DNA from 2 places in the Sneathiella limimaris genome. Region 2 is predicted to be linked to the other one. Evidence: riboswitches for the same ligand, from Rfam matches in the RefSeq annotation. Region 2 holds a riboswitch; the other holds the start of a gene.

Region 1 (7,635 bases), on a different contig from region 2:
TCTCGACAGCAGCCCAGAAAATACTCAGGCCCGGCGTTTCTTTCAGCGATATTGTGAAGGCGGATGCTTACTCCGGTGAATTGCAGAACGCTGCCGGGCGCGAAAAAGCCTATATTAAGGAGCGTTTGCAGCGACATCGCAAGCCCGGCGAGCCCTTTGAAATGGACCGTAAAAGTGGCTGGTTCCTGTATCGGGAGGCCAGAACGCCGGACGGTGGGCGGGTTACGCTTGCCGCTGATCTCTCACAACAGAAAGCAAAGGAAGCGGAGCTGAAAACCGCGTTTGAAGAACTGGTTGCCGCCAATGAAGCCAAAAACAGTTTCTTATCCAACATGAGTCATGAGCTTCGAACGCCACTGAATGCTATCAACGGGTTCTCGGATATGATGGTGAATGAGATCCTAGGTCCGTTAAGCCTGCAGTATAAGGAATATGCGGAGCATATCAGAACCGCTGGCCAGCATCTGCTCAGGTTGGTAACTGATATGTTGGATGTGGCGCGCATTGAAACAGGGAAACTTCAGATTACCCCTGAAGAGTTTGATTTGGCAGCTTTGCTGCAGGACTGCATCCGGCGGGAGCAAGATAGGATTGAAGCTGGAAAGCTCAATCTCACGCAATCTATCCCAGATGATCTACCGCCAATTCTGGCTGATCCTGTGCGGGTTCGCCAGATCGTCTTCAATCTGCTGGATAACGCAATCAAATTTACCAGACCGGGCGGTGAGATTTCTCTGATCGCAAAAATGGACGATAGCGGTGCTCCGGTGATCAGCATTCGCGATACCGGGATCGGCATCGCCGAGGATAAGATCGGAACGGCCCTGCAGAAATTTGGCCAGATCCGGCAAGGTTATATGAGCGCTCATGAAGGTTTAGGGCTTGGGCTATCCATTGCCCAGATCCTGGTTCAGCTTCACGGCGGCAAGCTGGAGTTGAAGAGCGAGCTCGGAGTGGGGACGGAGGTTGTCATTCGGCTCCCAAATAGAGCTCAGGCTGACCATTTCTTTAATAACCGCAAAAGCTAGGCACAGACTCAGGCACAGGCGCTGTTGGCTGATGGGTAACCGGCACCGATGTCAACATAGTGGAATTCATGGGCAAGATCAGAAACTACCGACATTTCATCTTCTTTCCAGTCGTTGGTGCTGATGACTTGCTGTCCCACATACACAAACCGGGCAGGCCCATCGACTTCTTCAGCGACCGGTAGGAAAATACTCAGCATATCCACGACCTTGCCTTTGGCAAATTTCAGGTCCCCGCGCCCTAACATGCCGCATGGGGTGAACAGGGTGTTCTGATATCGCTCGATCCGGATGGCTCTGTCTTCTTCCGGGGTCATGGCAATAACGTTTGCCCCTTTTGCTGACTCGCTTGTCAATGATCTGATAACGCCAGATTCAAGCCGAATAATGACTTCATCCGGCGCAATCACTTCATAGATGCAAATGCCGCTCAGCGCACTGCCAAGGGCCTCCGGACGCACGTCCTGGCGAAGCGGAATGAGGCGTTCACCGCGCCAATTCTTCCAGCATTCTGCCAGTTTGAGAATGGTCGTATCCACATTTGGGACAGTGTCCAGCAGTTCAAGTGAGAGCATGTATTTCGGTTGTATGTAGAGGTATTAATTAGCGATTATTAGTACTATGGTTTTACACCGGTTACACCCCAAATATCGCCTTTTTCGAGTGTTTTTGGTAATTTTATGTGTAAGGCCCTTATAAAAGATTGCGTTTGTTTCTCTGAAGTGTCGGATATTGCAATGACTTTTCCAATTGTCGGAGACAAAGAAAATGAAGCAGCTCCCCTAAAAAAGCTTCAAGTTGTGAGATGAAGCTGATACTGTTCGCTTGTTTGGTCCTCTCTTCGGTAAAACGAAGAAAGGTGAAAAAGGGAACACGGTACGGATAACGGTTCAGCTTTCTGACCGGAACAAAGTTCAAATCCGTGGCTGCCCCCGCAACTGTAGGTGAGGAGTAACGGCCAACAATGCCACTGGGAAACCGGGAAGGCTGGCTGATTGCAAGGATCCACAAGCCAGGAAACCTGCCAGACGCGAGTTTGTAGCTTTGTCGGGTGCGACAGGAAAAGGAGAATTTAATGACTGCGCAGACTACCACTTTATCTGCTTCCAAAAGCAAACTGGCACCGATCCTGTTTTCTGCGATGATGGGACTGGCCCTGGTTTTCGTGGCAGGCCATATCCAGGCCAACACCCTGCATGATGCGGCTCACGACGTGCGTCACGCGACAGGCTTTCCCTGCCACTAACCCATGTTTACCCGTATAGTGACCAGCGCGTTATTCGCTGGTGCTGCCGCTGGCTTTATTGCGAGTCTGCTGCAGCTTTACTTCGTGCAGCCTGTTCTCTTGCATGCAGAGCTTTACGAGAGCGGCCAGCTCGTCCATTTCGGTAACGGCAATCCGCCGAGTGCCCAGCAGGACGTTGGTGGCTTTGAAGCCGTTCGCGACGGGCTTAGCATCGGTTTTAGCATTGTCATCTATTGTGGATATGCCTTGCTGATGGTTGCGGCTATGGCTTTCGCCGAGGAGAGAGGCGCGAAAATCAACGCGCGGACCGGTCTTCTTTGGGGCATAGCCGGCTTCATAGCTTTTCAGTTTGCACCTGCCTTCACCCTTGCGCCAGAGGTGCCGGGAGTTGCCGCCGCAGATGTCTATTTGCGTCAGGGCTGGTGGTTTGCAACTGCGGGTGCCACAGCTATCGCGCTTTGGCTGATTGCCTTTCAAAGCAGCTGGCTTTATTGGGGCGCTGCGGTTGTTCTGTTGCTTGCGCCGCATGTGGTTGGCGCGCCGGAGCCTGATTATTTCACGGGTCCAGTACCCACAGAAATCGGGGCGTTGTTTGCCAGCCGGGCGTTGGGCATTGGCTTTGCTGCCTGGGTTTTGACTGGAATGTTTGCGGGCTATTTCTGGCAGCGGGAGCAGGCAGCAGAAACTGCGGCCTAAGTCCTTTCAATCCTGAAGGGGGCAGCCTCTTCAGGATGTCGTTATATTTATACTGGTTTTAAGGACCTGATCTGATGAGTAATTCTCTTGGTCTTTTAGGGGTTGGTCTAATCCTCGGTGGTCTTGCCGGGTTTTTGGTTGCGGCCGGAAACGGGATTACATTGGATGGTCATGATCATTCAGATCCCGCAAGTCATGGGGGGCACGGCGCTCATGGATCTGCAGATCATGGCGGGGCGGCCCACGCTGCCCTTCATAGCTCATTTGTTGATCTGCCTGCCGATGCTGGCGCACCTAGCGTTGAATTTGCCGTCTATAAGGATCCGGTTGCCGGCTGGAATGTCTTTTTGCAGACCCAGAATTTCACGTTTGCCCCGCGTCACGCCAGCCTCGAACATGTGGCCGGGGAGGGGCATGCCCATATTTATGTGAACGGCGAAAAGCGCGCCCGCATTTATGGGGACTGGTTCCACATGGACAGTATGCCTGCAGGTGAAAACACGGTTCAGGTGACCTTAAATGCCAATGATCACCGCTCTTACCGGGTGGATGGCAAACCGGTCCAGAGCGAGCTTATCGTTCACGTGGATTGATCGCTGGAACCCTCGCCTGCAATTTTAACCGAAGAGAGCCGCAGTCCCGCGCATCCTCAATCCAGCCGCCCTCGCTCTGCCGATAGGTGCGGCAGGTGTTGATGATATCCTCAACATCCTTATCCGCTTCAATGCCAGCAAAAAAGTAGGTCGCCAGCCCTTCCCCCTGCAAGGCGAGGCTGATGGGCGCATCACAGTTATTCATGCACTCAACCTCCCGAACGATAAACCCATCCGCCTGATCCGACCTGTTGAGGGCGTCAGCAACCGCATCGACAAACCCGTTCGCGCCGCAGCTTATCTGGCAGCTTTTACAGATCAGGATTTCCGAAATTGGTGGGGGCATGATTAACACTCGACACAAAAAATAGTTAGCTGTCGAATTCTCGCCCCTTTACGCTATTTACGCAATCCCTCTTACACACTTAAAAGTGGCATGAAACTTGCTTAATAAAGTGTGAATAAAACGGGTGCCGCCAGGTATCCAGAAGCCTGAAAAAAGGGGGAAAGCCATGGTAACTGCCACATCTGCGTCCACAAATGCCATCTACACGACCTATCATTCAGCGGTTCAAAAGGCAAAGGCTGCCCTTGCAACGACGGAAGAATTTGCCGATCGGTCCGCCGCCAAGATGGTGCAGGCGGCAAAAGTGACCGGCAACCGCCCGGGCGGTGCCAGTGTCGCAACGGCTCAGGCCCTTATCGCCGCGCAGGAGGCAGGGGCCGCCTCCAACTCTCAGGCCGTCACCCCTGCAGCCCCCATGACATTCGATGAAATTGCCGCCAAATATGACATTCACAATATCTCCCCGCGCCAGGTGGATGCCCTTGCCAAGGCTTTGCAGGAAAATGACCTGATTTCCACCAAGGATTTCATGATGCTCACCACCCATGGGGAGGAATTTCGCACCCATCTGCAGCGTCATGTTTATGACGCGGGCCTAACTCCGCTCTCCCCCGACAGCCCGGAGTTCCAGAAGATCATGTCAGAAGGAGTGGACCTCATGAGCATCGCCCAAACCCAGCTTAAATTCGCCGAACGCGCTGGAGATCCCACCCAAGGCTGGCTCGACCAAATCGCCTTCTTCGAGCGGCTGGATGAAGCAAGGAGCGATCGGGCTGTGGGTTGAGGTCACTGATCTAACCAATAGGTTCTAACGTTAAAATCTTTCTCTCTACGATCTAAAAAGTTGCCGCATGACCTGGACATGAAAAAACTGAAATTTCCTTTTGCTTCTCTCGGGCTTAAAAGGAAGCTGTCGAATTGAAAAACAGGGTCTTTACCGTTCAAAAAATAACCGTCTGTAAACTTCCTGAAACTCAAGCCCAGAAACTCCACCCAACTCTTTTTGTTGTCATAAATAATAGAGGACTGTGGCTTAGAAAGTTTTTTATAGGTCAGGCATTTCCCGCTTCCCGCTAGTATTTTTGCAGGAATGAAATCTGGGTTGTGTAAAGCCTTGTTATACTTGGCGCATTCTTTGGAATTTTCATCAGCCAAATAGTAGGAAACATACCCTTCACTGACAGGCAGCAGATTTGGGGATGAGGAGTTGACGTAGAATTCTATGGACGCAAACTCTCCTCTTAACAACAGAATTGTGCAATCTTCATCACACCCATAGACTTTGTTGCCTCTCATCGCATAGCTCTTATCAACACGAAGGTAGGAGCTACCTTCCGGAATTTGCTTGATGTATTTGGGACCGCTTTGCGTTGCGCATAACAGATAAAGCGCTGAGTTAGTCCAAACCGGCCTCCAAATAGGTGCCAGGATAAGCACCACTGTTAAGCTCAGTATCCAGACCCATTTACCCTTGCTCTTGCCCTTGTAAAACTTGTCAAAGCAAAGTCCCACCAGCGCGAATACAAGCAGTGGGTAACAGATTATAGCAATAGCTATCAAGCAGGTTTCCCCCTCAAAACACAAAACCCCTGTTTGTGTCAGTCTCGCGCCCTCACAACCAAATGGCAACTTCAAATTTCTGATTGACTCGTTAGGACGGTTGTCCTATTTCTAGAATTAGGACATTCATCCTAAAAATTGAGAGGCAGCAGATGAAGGCGGCGGAGACACGGGAGGAGATTATCACGGCGGCAGACAAGCTCTTTTATGAGCAAGGGTTTGAGGCGACGTCTTTTTCTCATATCGCTGAGGCGGTCAAGATCTCCCGCGGGAATTTCTATTATCACTTCAAGACCAAGGATGACATCCTGAGCGCGGTGATTGCCCGGCGGATCAGCGACCGGGAAGCTCTCCTCGTTCAGTGGGAGGGGGCGGCAAAAAGCCCCAAAGACTGCATCATTGCCTTTATTCATATTCTCATTCAGAACCAGTCCAAGATCATGCTCTATGGCTGTCCCATCGGGACGCTGAGCACGGAACTTGCCAAGTTGGATCATCCCGGCGCGTCTGATGCCAATCGGCTCTTTGATCTCTTTCGCACCTGGCTGGAGCGGCAGTTTCAAGCCCTCGGATGCGGGGGGGAGAGTAATCATCACGCCATGCATATTTTGATGCGCAGCCAGGGGATCGCCACCCTTGCCAATGCGTTTAAGGACGAGGCTTTTGTGAGGGCCGAGGTTACCGCGCTTGAGGATTGGCTCGATCAGGTCATCGCAGAAATTCCGGCGTCAACAGCTTAAAAAAGGAAATCGCATATGTTTGTGATTTTATTGAAATTTGCCGATAACAAAGCCGCCGCCAGGGATCATATGGCGGGTCATAATGCATGGCTGAAAGACGGCTTTGATGAGGGGGTATTCCTGATGGCGGGCAGTCTGCAGCCGGCTCTTGGGGGCTCTCTCCTTGCCCATAACACCACCAAAGCGGCACTGGCGGAACGGGTCGCCCTCGATCCCTTCGTGGCCGAGGGGGTGGTGAGCGCTGAGATACTGGAAATTGAGCCCAAGCGTCTTGATCCCCGGCTGGAATTCCTGGCAGCTTAAGGAGGCATGAAATGAGCGATCTTTTTAACGCTCCGGATGGTCAGCCCCGTTGCAAATGGGCTGGCGGCGCGCCGGAATTTCTGGATTATCATGACCGGGAATGGGGCTATCCGGTGACCGATGATATTCGCCTTTTTGAAAAACTGTGTCTGGAGAGTTTCCAGTCGGGCTTGAGCTGGCGGACCATTCTTGCCAAGCGGGAGAATTTCCGCGCTGCCTTCGCGGGCTTTGACTTTAGCCAGATCGCTCAGTTTACCGATGCGGATCGGGAACGTCTCCTCGCGGATGCGGGGATTGTCCGGCATAAGGGGAAAATCGATGCGGTGATCAATAATGCGGCCCGCGCAAAGGAGGTTGTGGCTGAGTTCGGCTCCCTTGCCCGCTATATCTGGTCGTTTGAGCCAGCAGCAGAGGATCTGGCCGAGCCGCAAACCGCCTCCACCTCCGACGCCTCGGTGGCTCTTTCGAAAGATCTCAAGAAACGGGGCTGGAAATTCGTCGGACCAACCACCGTCTACGCCTTCCTGCAGGCCATGGGATTAATTAACGATCACGCCCATGGCTGCAGTGTTCGAGAGAAAGCGGAAGCTGCCAGGCAGGTTTTCCAAAAGCCTTGAATTTATGATGCTGGAAAGCGTTGCTTCGTCCGGTTGGCAAAAGCAACGAGGGAGAGCATCACCGGCACTTCCACCAGCACACCCACCACTGTGGCGAGCGCTGCGCCCGAGTTAAGACCGAAAAGGCTGATGGCAACGGCGACGGCGAGCTCAAAGAAGTTGGAGGTTCCAATCAGCGCACATGGCGCAGCTATGCGGTGCGGGGTTTTAAGGGCGAAGGCCGCCCCATAGGCGATGATGAAAATCCCGTAGCTTTGGATCAGGATCGGGATCGCGATCAGCAGAATGGTTTGCGGCCGCTCCAGAATAACCTCTCCTTGCAGGCTGAAAAGAATGGCCACTGTGGCAATCAGTCCAATGACGGACCAGGGCTTGATACTGGCGCTAAAGTCGGCAATTTTTTGAGGGCTTTTGAGGTTCCGGCGGGTTAGTAGCCCGGCGATCAGGGGCAGCACCACATAAAGAATGGTGGAGAGGAGCAATGTCTCCCACGGAACGGCAATTTC
Region 2 (7,635 bases):
ATATTGATGCGATCCGACAAGTCGTCGCTAGTATTCAGAAACAGGGGATACAATTGATGGGAGCTGAGGAAAAGAATGTTTAAAACATGTTCCTTTTACCCATGTGATCGCCAGATATATTAGCGGCAGGTAAGTTTCTCTTTTGTTTTCATGTTGTTAAGCATAAAAATCGCCGAAAATTAGGATAAAATTTGCGTTAATCATATTCCTTAACCACGATGATATTTTTGGGACAAAGAGTGAACGTGAGATTGGGTTGTCCTTAGTAATGCGTTAGCCTCTTTTTGTATCGCGGCTGCCCACATTGCTAAAGATGCCTTGAGCGCGCGCGATAATTTGATCATCCGCAGTAATTACACAATTTGCAAAGCAGAGGGTTTTTCCGGTTTTGGCAACATGGGCGTCAAACAGAATCCATTGGCCAATACGACCACTGGAGAGAAAATCTGTTGTCAGGTTGACGGTGACGAGCCCCGACTGATCTTTTAAGGCTACATGGCAGGACAATCCCATTACGTTATCAGCCAGCGTTGCAAGCAGACCCCCATGAACAAACCCCCGACTGTTGGTATGGGCTTCACTGGCCATCAGTCCCATCTGCACCCGATCCTCCAACACCCGGGAATAAAGCGGCTCCCATGGGTCCGTCAGTGGGCTTTTGCGAAAATGAGGCGAAAATCCATCGGGGATAGTCATTCGATGTCTTCCTTATTCTTATTATTTATCGAGAATATTGTAATGTAATGGAATAAGAGCATGCAAGCCGTGGTTGCTCTGGTTTTCGAAGAGCTCAACTTTTGTCTGAGCGATTAATAATCGTCACTGAAGAACGCTTGTTTATTGGAGTTTAAGGTGACAATATAAATAAAATCTAATAAATGAGGCGGGTTCGATGGCGACTTTTGATCTGGGCGTTTATTCACGGGATATCACGGTTCATTCTGCTGAAGCGAAGGCGGAATTTGATAGCGGACTGAATTGGCTGTTTGGCTATAACCATGAAGCAGCTGCCGCCTGTTTTGAAAAGGCCGTTGAACTGGATCCCAAATGCGGTTTCGCCTATTGGGGGATCACATATGCAATTGGACCCAACTACAATAAACCATGGGAGTTTTTCGACGCAGCGGAACGGGTTGCGACCCTTGATAAAGCACGAAAAGCCCTTGAAACGGCGAAGTCGATCAGTTCTTCGCTAAAACCGCTGGAAGCCATGATGATCGAGGCTTTGGCAGATCGCTTCCCTGATGATCCAGAGATCGAGGATTATGGCCCCTGGAACGACGCCTTTTCAGATGCCATGCGTAAAGTCCATGCAGCCCACCCAGATGATCTGGATGTGACCTCTATTTTTGTTGAGGCATTGATGAACCGGACCCCGTGGCAGCTATGGGATCTTAACCTTGGGCAACCAAAAGAGGGGGCCTCGACCGCGGAAGCACAAAGAGTACTGGAAGCGGCGTTCGAGAACTTACCAGGTGCCTGGGATCATCCGGGTCTATTACATCTTTATATTCATTTGATGGAGATGTCTCCAACCCCTGAAAAAGCTCTTAAACATGGGGATCGACTTGTGGATCTGGTGCCAGACAGCGGACATCTGGTGCATATGGCAACCCATATTGATGTGCTTTGCGGTGAGTATCAAAACGTGGTCTGGCGAAACCACCGGGCTGCCCAAATCGACAAGAAATATGAAGCGATTGCCGGCGGAGAGAATTTCTATACCCTTTATCGGATCCACAATGTGCATTTCGAGGCATATGGCGCCATGTTCCTGGGACAGCCAGAAAAAGCCCTTGCCGCTTCAGAAGAGCTGATGCGCATGCTGCCAGAGCCGGTTGTCCGGTTTATGCCGGAACTTTTTGAATCCTTTTATGGCAAGAAAATTCACGTGATGGTCCGCTTTGGCCAGTGGCAGGAGATACTGGATGAGCCTTTCCCGGAAGATCAGGAACTTTACAGTTATACAACGGCAGCCATGTATCAGGCGCGCGCAATCGCTCTTGCCAATCTTGGTCGGGCCGATGAAGCTGTCGCCGAGCGGGGACTGGCAATCGCCGCGCAAAATGCAGTGCAGGAAGGACGTATGGTTTTTAACAATACGGCCCAGGATGTGCTCGCTGTTGGGGAGGCCATGATGGATGGCGAGATTGCCTTCAAATCGGGACGGATTGAAGACGGGTTGGATCATTTGCGCCGATCAGTAACTCTTGATGATAACCTTCTTTATGACGAACCCTGGGGATGGATGCAGCCAACCCGTCACGCGCTAGGGGCCCTGTTGATGGAAGCGGATCAGTATGAGGAAGCTGAAGCCATATACCGGGCGGATCTCGGTTTAGAGAATGTCTTGCCGCGCCCGTGCCAGCATCCGAGAAACGTTTGGAGCCTTCATGGCTTGCATGAATGCCTTGTCAAAAGAGGGGAGCGGGTAGAGGCCAGACACATCCGTCTCATGCTTGATCAAGCCATCGCCCGTGCCACGGTGCCAATACATGCGTCTTGCTATTGCCGGAGCAAGGCAATCGCGGCTGAATAAATATCGTAATTTTTCTTCTGAAAAACTTCAGATCTTGATGAAGTTGGTTGAATTCTGATTTAAGACGCCAGTCAAATGACCAGCGCAGATCAGGGTCTCCCCTCGATAAGTAATTCTAAAATCGATTAGATTCAGCAGTTTACAGAGTTCGACTATCAGTAAATTCGAGGTGATCACGTCCTCGGCTAATGTATCTAAGTTATTAAAAAATAACAGTTTAGGTCGATAGTTGAATAAAATTGAATCTAAACTCTTACCATTCGTTAATTATATTAGAATATATGGAATATGGGTACATTTTTGAGGGGAAATGATTATTTCATGGTTACGAGCGCACAACCAGTTCGGGCAATAAAGCCGCTTGCAGTGGCCGCGCTTCTTGCCGTCCTCGTAATGGCGTTGCTCCTTTCCTTTTATACGATTTCCGTGAATAAGGTTTATCAGCAGGTCGACCAGGAATGGACGGACTATTCAGAAATTCCTGCCCAAAAAGGCTTTCTGCTCAGCTCATTACGGCAGCAAATCGGCTATGGCGGTTTCATCCACAACTTCAAGAATTACGTGCTTCGGGGGCGGGAAGAGTATCATCAACTAGCCCAAAGCCAGCATGCCGAAGCCCTGTCAATTGTCGAAAAATATTGGCAGCTTCCGGTCACAGACAGTGAGATGCTGGATTTGCAATTGATCGAAGCCACGCTCAATGACTATTTGAAACAGCTTAGTGTCGCGGCGGATATGGTAAGTCAGGGGAAATCCCCCTTTGAAGTCGATCAAGTCGTTAAGGTTTCCGACGTTGATATGATCAACGCCCTTGATGATCTTGAAAAACATTGGTTGGAGTTGAACGTCACAGGTCGGGATCAGTTAAACAATACCCTTACCCAGGCGCAAGGGGTTAGCAATTATGTTTTAGGAAGTTTGCTGATCCTAATCGTCCTATCCGTTGGATTATTTTTCTGGGCAATACGGCTAAATAAGGTGCTGTTTGAGTCCGTTGAGAAATTGCGTGCGAGTGAAGTGCGGTTTAGGGAAATGGTCAATCATAGCGCCGATGCCGTCATTGGACTTGATGAACAGGGGCGTATATTGCTGTTCAGTCCTGCTGCCTGCCATATGTTTGGATATAAAGAAGAGGAAGTCAGGGGCAGGGGCGCAGAAATTCTGCTTCAGCACGCAGCACAGCATAAACATCATCTGTTGCAGGAAATGTTGTCTCATTTCGAGACAAAAGAATATGGAGAACCGGAGACCGTTCCAGCGCGCCGAAAAGATGGACAGGAATTTCCGCTGGAACTGAATATTTCCTCTTACTCATTGGAGGGAAAGATACGATATATTGCTATTGCCCGTGATATTTCGATCCGTCGGAAAGTTCACGACTCACTCCTTAAAGCGAAAATGGAAGCTGAAAGTGCGTTAGATACACGTCGGCGTTTTTTTGCCAATGTTAGTCATGAACTTCGGACACCGTTAAATGCGATAATTGGCTTTTCTGATATCATTGATAAAGAGTTGCATGGCCAGGTTACACCGCCAAAATATCGGGAATATGCTGAGGATATTAAGACGGCTGGTACCCATCTATTATCGATTATCACGGACATCCTCGATTTTTCAAAGATTGAGGAAGGGCGCTTCGATCTACAACTGAAAAGATGTGATATTCGCGAGGATCTCAAACAGGCTATTTCCCTCCTGCATCTGAAGGCAAGTTCCAAACAGATTGAGATCCGCGAACATCTGCCAGATTTTCCGATTTGGCTGGATTGTGATTGTGTGCGCCTGAAGCAGGTTTTCGTCAATATTATTGGCAATGCTGTCAAATTCACACCGAATGGCGGGCACATTGAGGTTCGCGCTCAAGTGGTTGAAGGCCGTTATGTTGAAATCGAGATCGAGGATAACGGCGTGGGCGTTCGAGCAGATCAGCTTGAAGCTGTCCTGAACCCTTATGAGCAGGTGACCAATATCGCAACACCAACAAGTGAAGGAACCGGACTTGGGGTGCCTCTATCCAAGCATCTTGTAGAACTGCATGGCGGCGAGTTTATCTTCTCCAGCCAGTTTGCAGAAGGGACTTGCGTGACAATTCGCCTTCCTTATCAACACCACATTATAGATCTGGATCGTGAAGCGGGCTAGGTCGGTACTTCCGGTTTCCATTTTTCCTGGAAAATAAGGTCTTCAAGGGGAAGCCGTTTTCGCCAGCCCTTGGCTTGCAGTTCAGGCTCCTGATAGAGTTCATCCACATAACCAAGGCATAGGTAACCGACAATTTCAATATTGGGGGGGATATCCAGCAGGGATTTCAGGTCATCGTCATTAAAGATGCTGACCCAACCCATACCAATCCCCTCCGCCCGGGCAGCGAGCCACAAGTTTTGGATTGCACAGACAGTGCTGTAAACATCCATATTGGTGTTGTGAGTGCGGCCAAGGATGACCTTGCCACCCCGCGAACGATCGCAGGTGATACAGAGATTGACCGGCGCTTTTCGAATACCTTCCAGTTTAAGAGAGCGATATTTGGATTGCTGATCCCCCTCAAACATTTGCGCAGCCTCCTCATTCGCAGATGAAAAAGCTTTCCAGATCTTATCCCGCATTTGCTGCGTGCGGATGATAATAAAATTCCAGGGCTGCATGAAACCAACAGAGGGTGCGTGATGGGCCGCCTCAAGCAATCGGTTCTGGACGTCTTCTGGAATAGGAGTTGGCAGGAATTGATCCCGCACATCCCGGCGGGTGTGAATGGCTTTGTAAACGGCATCCCGTTCGTCTTTGGTAAAAGGCTGGGCTGGTGCCAGGACTGATGTTTCTGTCATTGTTAATCCCCAACAACGTCAAAATACGCCCATCCTGCCGTCCACGCGGGTAGGGCTATTTTGTCCAGCCGGTCTTCTGACTGAGGATCATTTGATCAGAGCGCCTTCCCGGTTTACACCAGTGACGTAAATACCCTGACCATCACCATCACAGCGTTGGGCACGTTCCGGAATGACACCGGATTCCCGATTATCCTGCTTAGCAGGCACTCGACCCGAGCATAAGGGCATGAGCGAAACGGGATGACAAGGAAAACTTTTAGATGGGAAGTTATGAGACAGTCGCTGGTTACTTTCTATGTGGATTTGAAAGCGGATAAGCGTCCAATTCTTTGAATTTATCAGCTATGAAATCAATAAAGGCACGAACACGGGCCGGGACCATTTGGCCCGGAGGCCGGACGGCCCAGAGGCTCCATTCCGGGACTATTGTGTGGTCGTCCAGAAGCGGGACAAGCTTGCCATCAGTAACGAGTTGATGAATATCCCACTGGGATCTCAAGGCAATGCCTCCGCCTGCAATGGCAACTTCTGTGACCACATCGCTATAGTTGGTGGTGAGATTGCCATTGACCCGAACCTCATGTTCAATTCCTTCCGGGTCCCGCAGTTTCCAGTTTCGATTATTCCCAAGGATAATGCAGTTATGTGCGGATAAATCCTCCGGCTTTTCAATAGGGCCAGCAGTTTTCAGATAGCCGGGTGAGGCCGTCAATAAGCGTGGAATTTCAGCCAGCTTCCTTGCGACAAGAGTGGATGATGCCAACTGACCGATCCTGAGTGCCAGATCAAATCCTTGATCCACGATATCGACAAGACCATCACTGAAATCAAGGCGTACACGAACGTCGGGATATTCTTTCAAAAACTCTGTGACATAGGGCGCGATATGCCGCCGTCCGAAGGAGGCTGGCGCCGCTACGCGAAGTTCGCCCTTGATATTCTTTGCTGTCGTTGAGAGGTCAGAGCGAGCATCCTCAATTGCCGTAATGATCTTTCTGGCATGATTGAGAAACACCTCACCGTCAGAGGTGAGGGCGACTTTTCGCGTGGTCCGGTTAAAGAGCTTCACGCCGAGTTCATCTTCAAGCCCTTGAATTCGTTGGGTAGTCGCGGTGGGAGACAGTCCAAATTCACGTCCGGCCTTACCAATAGCACCAAGAGATGCAATGCGTATAAAGAGGTCGAGACTGGTCGGATCAAATGACATTATTTGATTTTACCAAATAATATTACCTAATCAAGCCTGATTATTTATGCTGAGAAAACTTTTATAACCGATCATCAGAAACAGGGAACACTCCCTGTAAAGAGGAGATCGAGTTATGAAAATGCAGACATTAAATGGCCAGACCTATCGTCATCAGATCCAAAAAGATGTTGAATTGCAGGCTCATGTCTTGCGTTCACAGGCCTTTAGGCAAACTGGTTCCCTTGCCAAAAGTGCAATCGCCCGGCTGTTGAACAGTATTCCAATGGCTACGGGCCGCAAAACCATGCTGTCAGTTGGTCGCTGATTTCAAAACTCCCTCATGACAGTGGCGGAAAAGTGCGCTAGGGATAAATCCTGAAACAAATGCGCATAAGAACGCGAGTGAGGGAGTTTTTCATGACAGACATGTCCATCATTGAAAGCCAGTATGATTTCACCGACTTGCATCAGGGGATGCAACACTATGTGGATCAGGACCTTTTTGCGGGGATCTCCTCCGCTGTATTGGTGGGGCAGGATCTGGTTGATGTGCATTTGGCTGGGATGAGCGATCGGGAAGCGGAGATACCGCTTCGGACTGATCATATCTTCCGGATCTTTTCAAATACGAAACTGATCACGTCATTGTCTGTTCTGCTCCTCATGGAAGAGGGGCTGCTGGCGCTTGACGATCCGATTGAAAAATTTATTCCTGAGCTCGGAAATCGCCGCGTTCTTCTGGCAGATGCAAAATCTGAAAAAGACACGGAGCCCACAAAAAGTTCGATCACTATTCGAAATCTGATGTCTCATACAGCAGGTTTAAGCTATGGACTGTTTGATCCAGGTACCCTGATTAACCGGCTATACGTTGAGAAAAAAGTCATGAGTTCTCGGACAACGCTGGCCGAGATGATCACGGCTTTATCTGAAATCCCCCTCACATATCACCCTGGAACATCATGGGAATATTCCATCGCAACAGATGTCTTGGGTCGCTTGATCGAAGTTATCAGCGGACAGCGCTTGGATCTGTTCTTCAAAACGCGCATTTTCGACCCTTTGGACATGAACGACAC

Evidence for each region. Region 2 has a riboswitch for cobalamin ahead of bluB (5,6-dimethylbenzimidazole synthase). Riboswitches for the same ligand answer to the same signal wherever they lie in the genome.
Region 1: linked by a shared signal. The riboswitch ahead of HH301_RS17340 (CbtB domain-containing protein) and the one ahead of bluB (5,6-dimethylbenzimidazole synthase) in region 2 are both predicted to bind cobalamin.

What each region holds. Positions count from the first base shown of each region.
Region 1 covers NZ_JABBYJ010000003.1:349,393-357,027, reverse strand. Annotated here, with positions in the region: gene HH301_RS17350 (ATP-binding protein) at 1-1,028, shown strand, start outside; gene HH301_RS17345 (PAS domain-containing protein) at 1,037-1,603, opposite strand; cobalamin riboswitch at 1,842-2,071, shown strand; gene HH301_RS17340 (CbtB domain-containing protein) at 2,104-2,274, shown strand; gene HH301_RS17335 (CbtA family protein) at 2,278-2,970, shown strand; gene HH301_RS17330 (hypothetical protein) at 3,045-3,563, shown strand; gene HH301_RS17325 (DUF1636 family protein) at 3,544-3,909, opposite strand; gene HH301_RS17320 (hypothetical protein) at 4,076-4,693, shown strand; gene HH301_RS17315 (hypothetical protein) at 4,696-5,469, opposite strand; gene HH301_RS17310 (TetR/AcrR family transcriptional regulator) at 5,622-6,209, shown strand; gene HH301_RS17305 (YciI family protein) at 6,225-6,512, shown strand; gene HH301_RS17300 (DNA-3-methyladenine glycosylase I) at 6,524-7,129, shown strand; gene arsB (ACR3 family arsenite efflux transporter) at 7,132-7,635, opposite strand, start outside.
Region 2 covers NZ_JABBYJ010000001.1:2,652,091-2,659,725, reverse strand. Annotated here, with positions in the region: gene HH301_RS12930 (hypothetical protein) at 1-83, shown strand, start outside; gene HH301_RS12925 (PaaI family thioesterase) at 274-696, opposite strand; gene HH301_RS12920 (hypothetical protein) at 893-2,539, shown strand; gene HH301_RS12915 (PAS domain-containing sensor histidine kinase) at 2,861-4,681, shown strand; gene bluB (5,6-dimethylbenzimidazole synthase) at 4,678-5,364, opposite strand; cobalamin riboswitch at 5,414-5,593, opposite strand; gene HH301_RS12905 (LysR family transcriptional regulator) at 5,654-6,574, opposite strand; gene HH301_RS12900 (hypothetical protein) at 6,690-6,881, shown strand; gene HH301_RS12895 (serine hydrolase domain-containing protein) at 6,974-7,635, shown strand, end outside.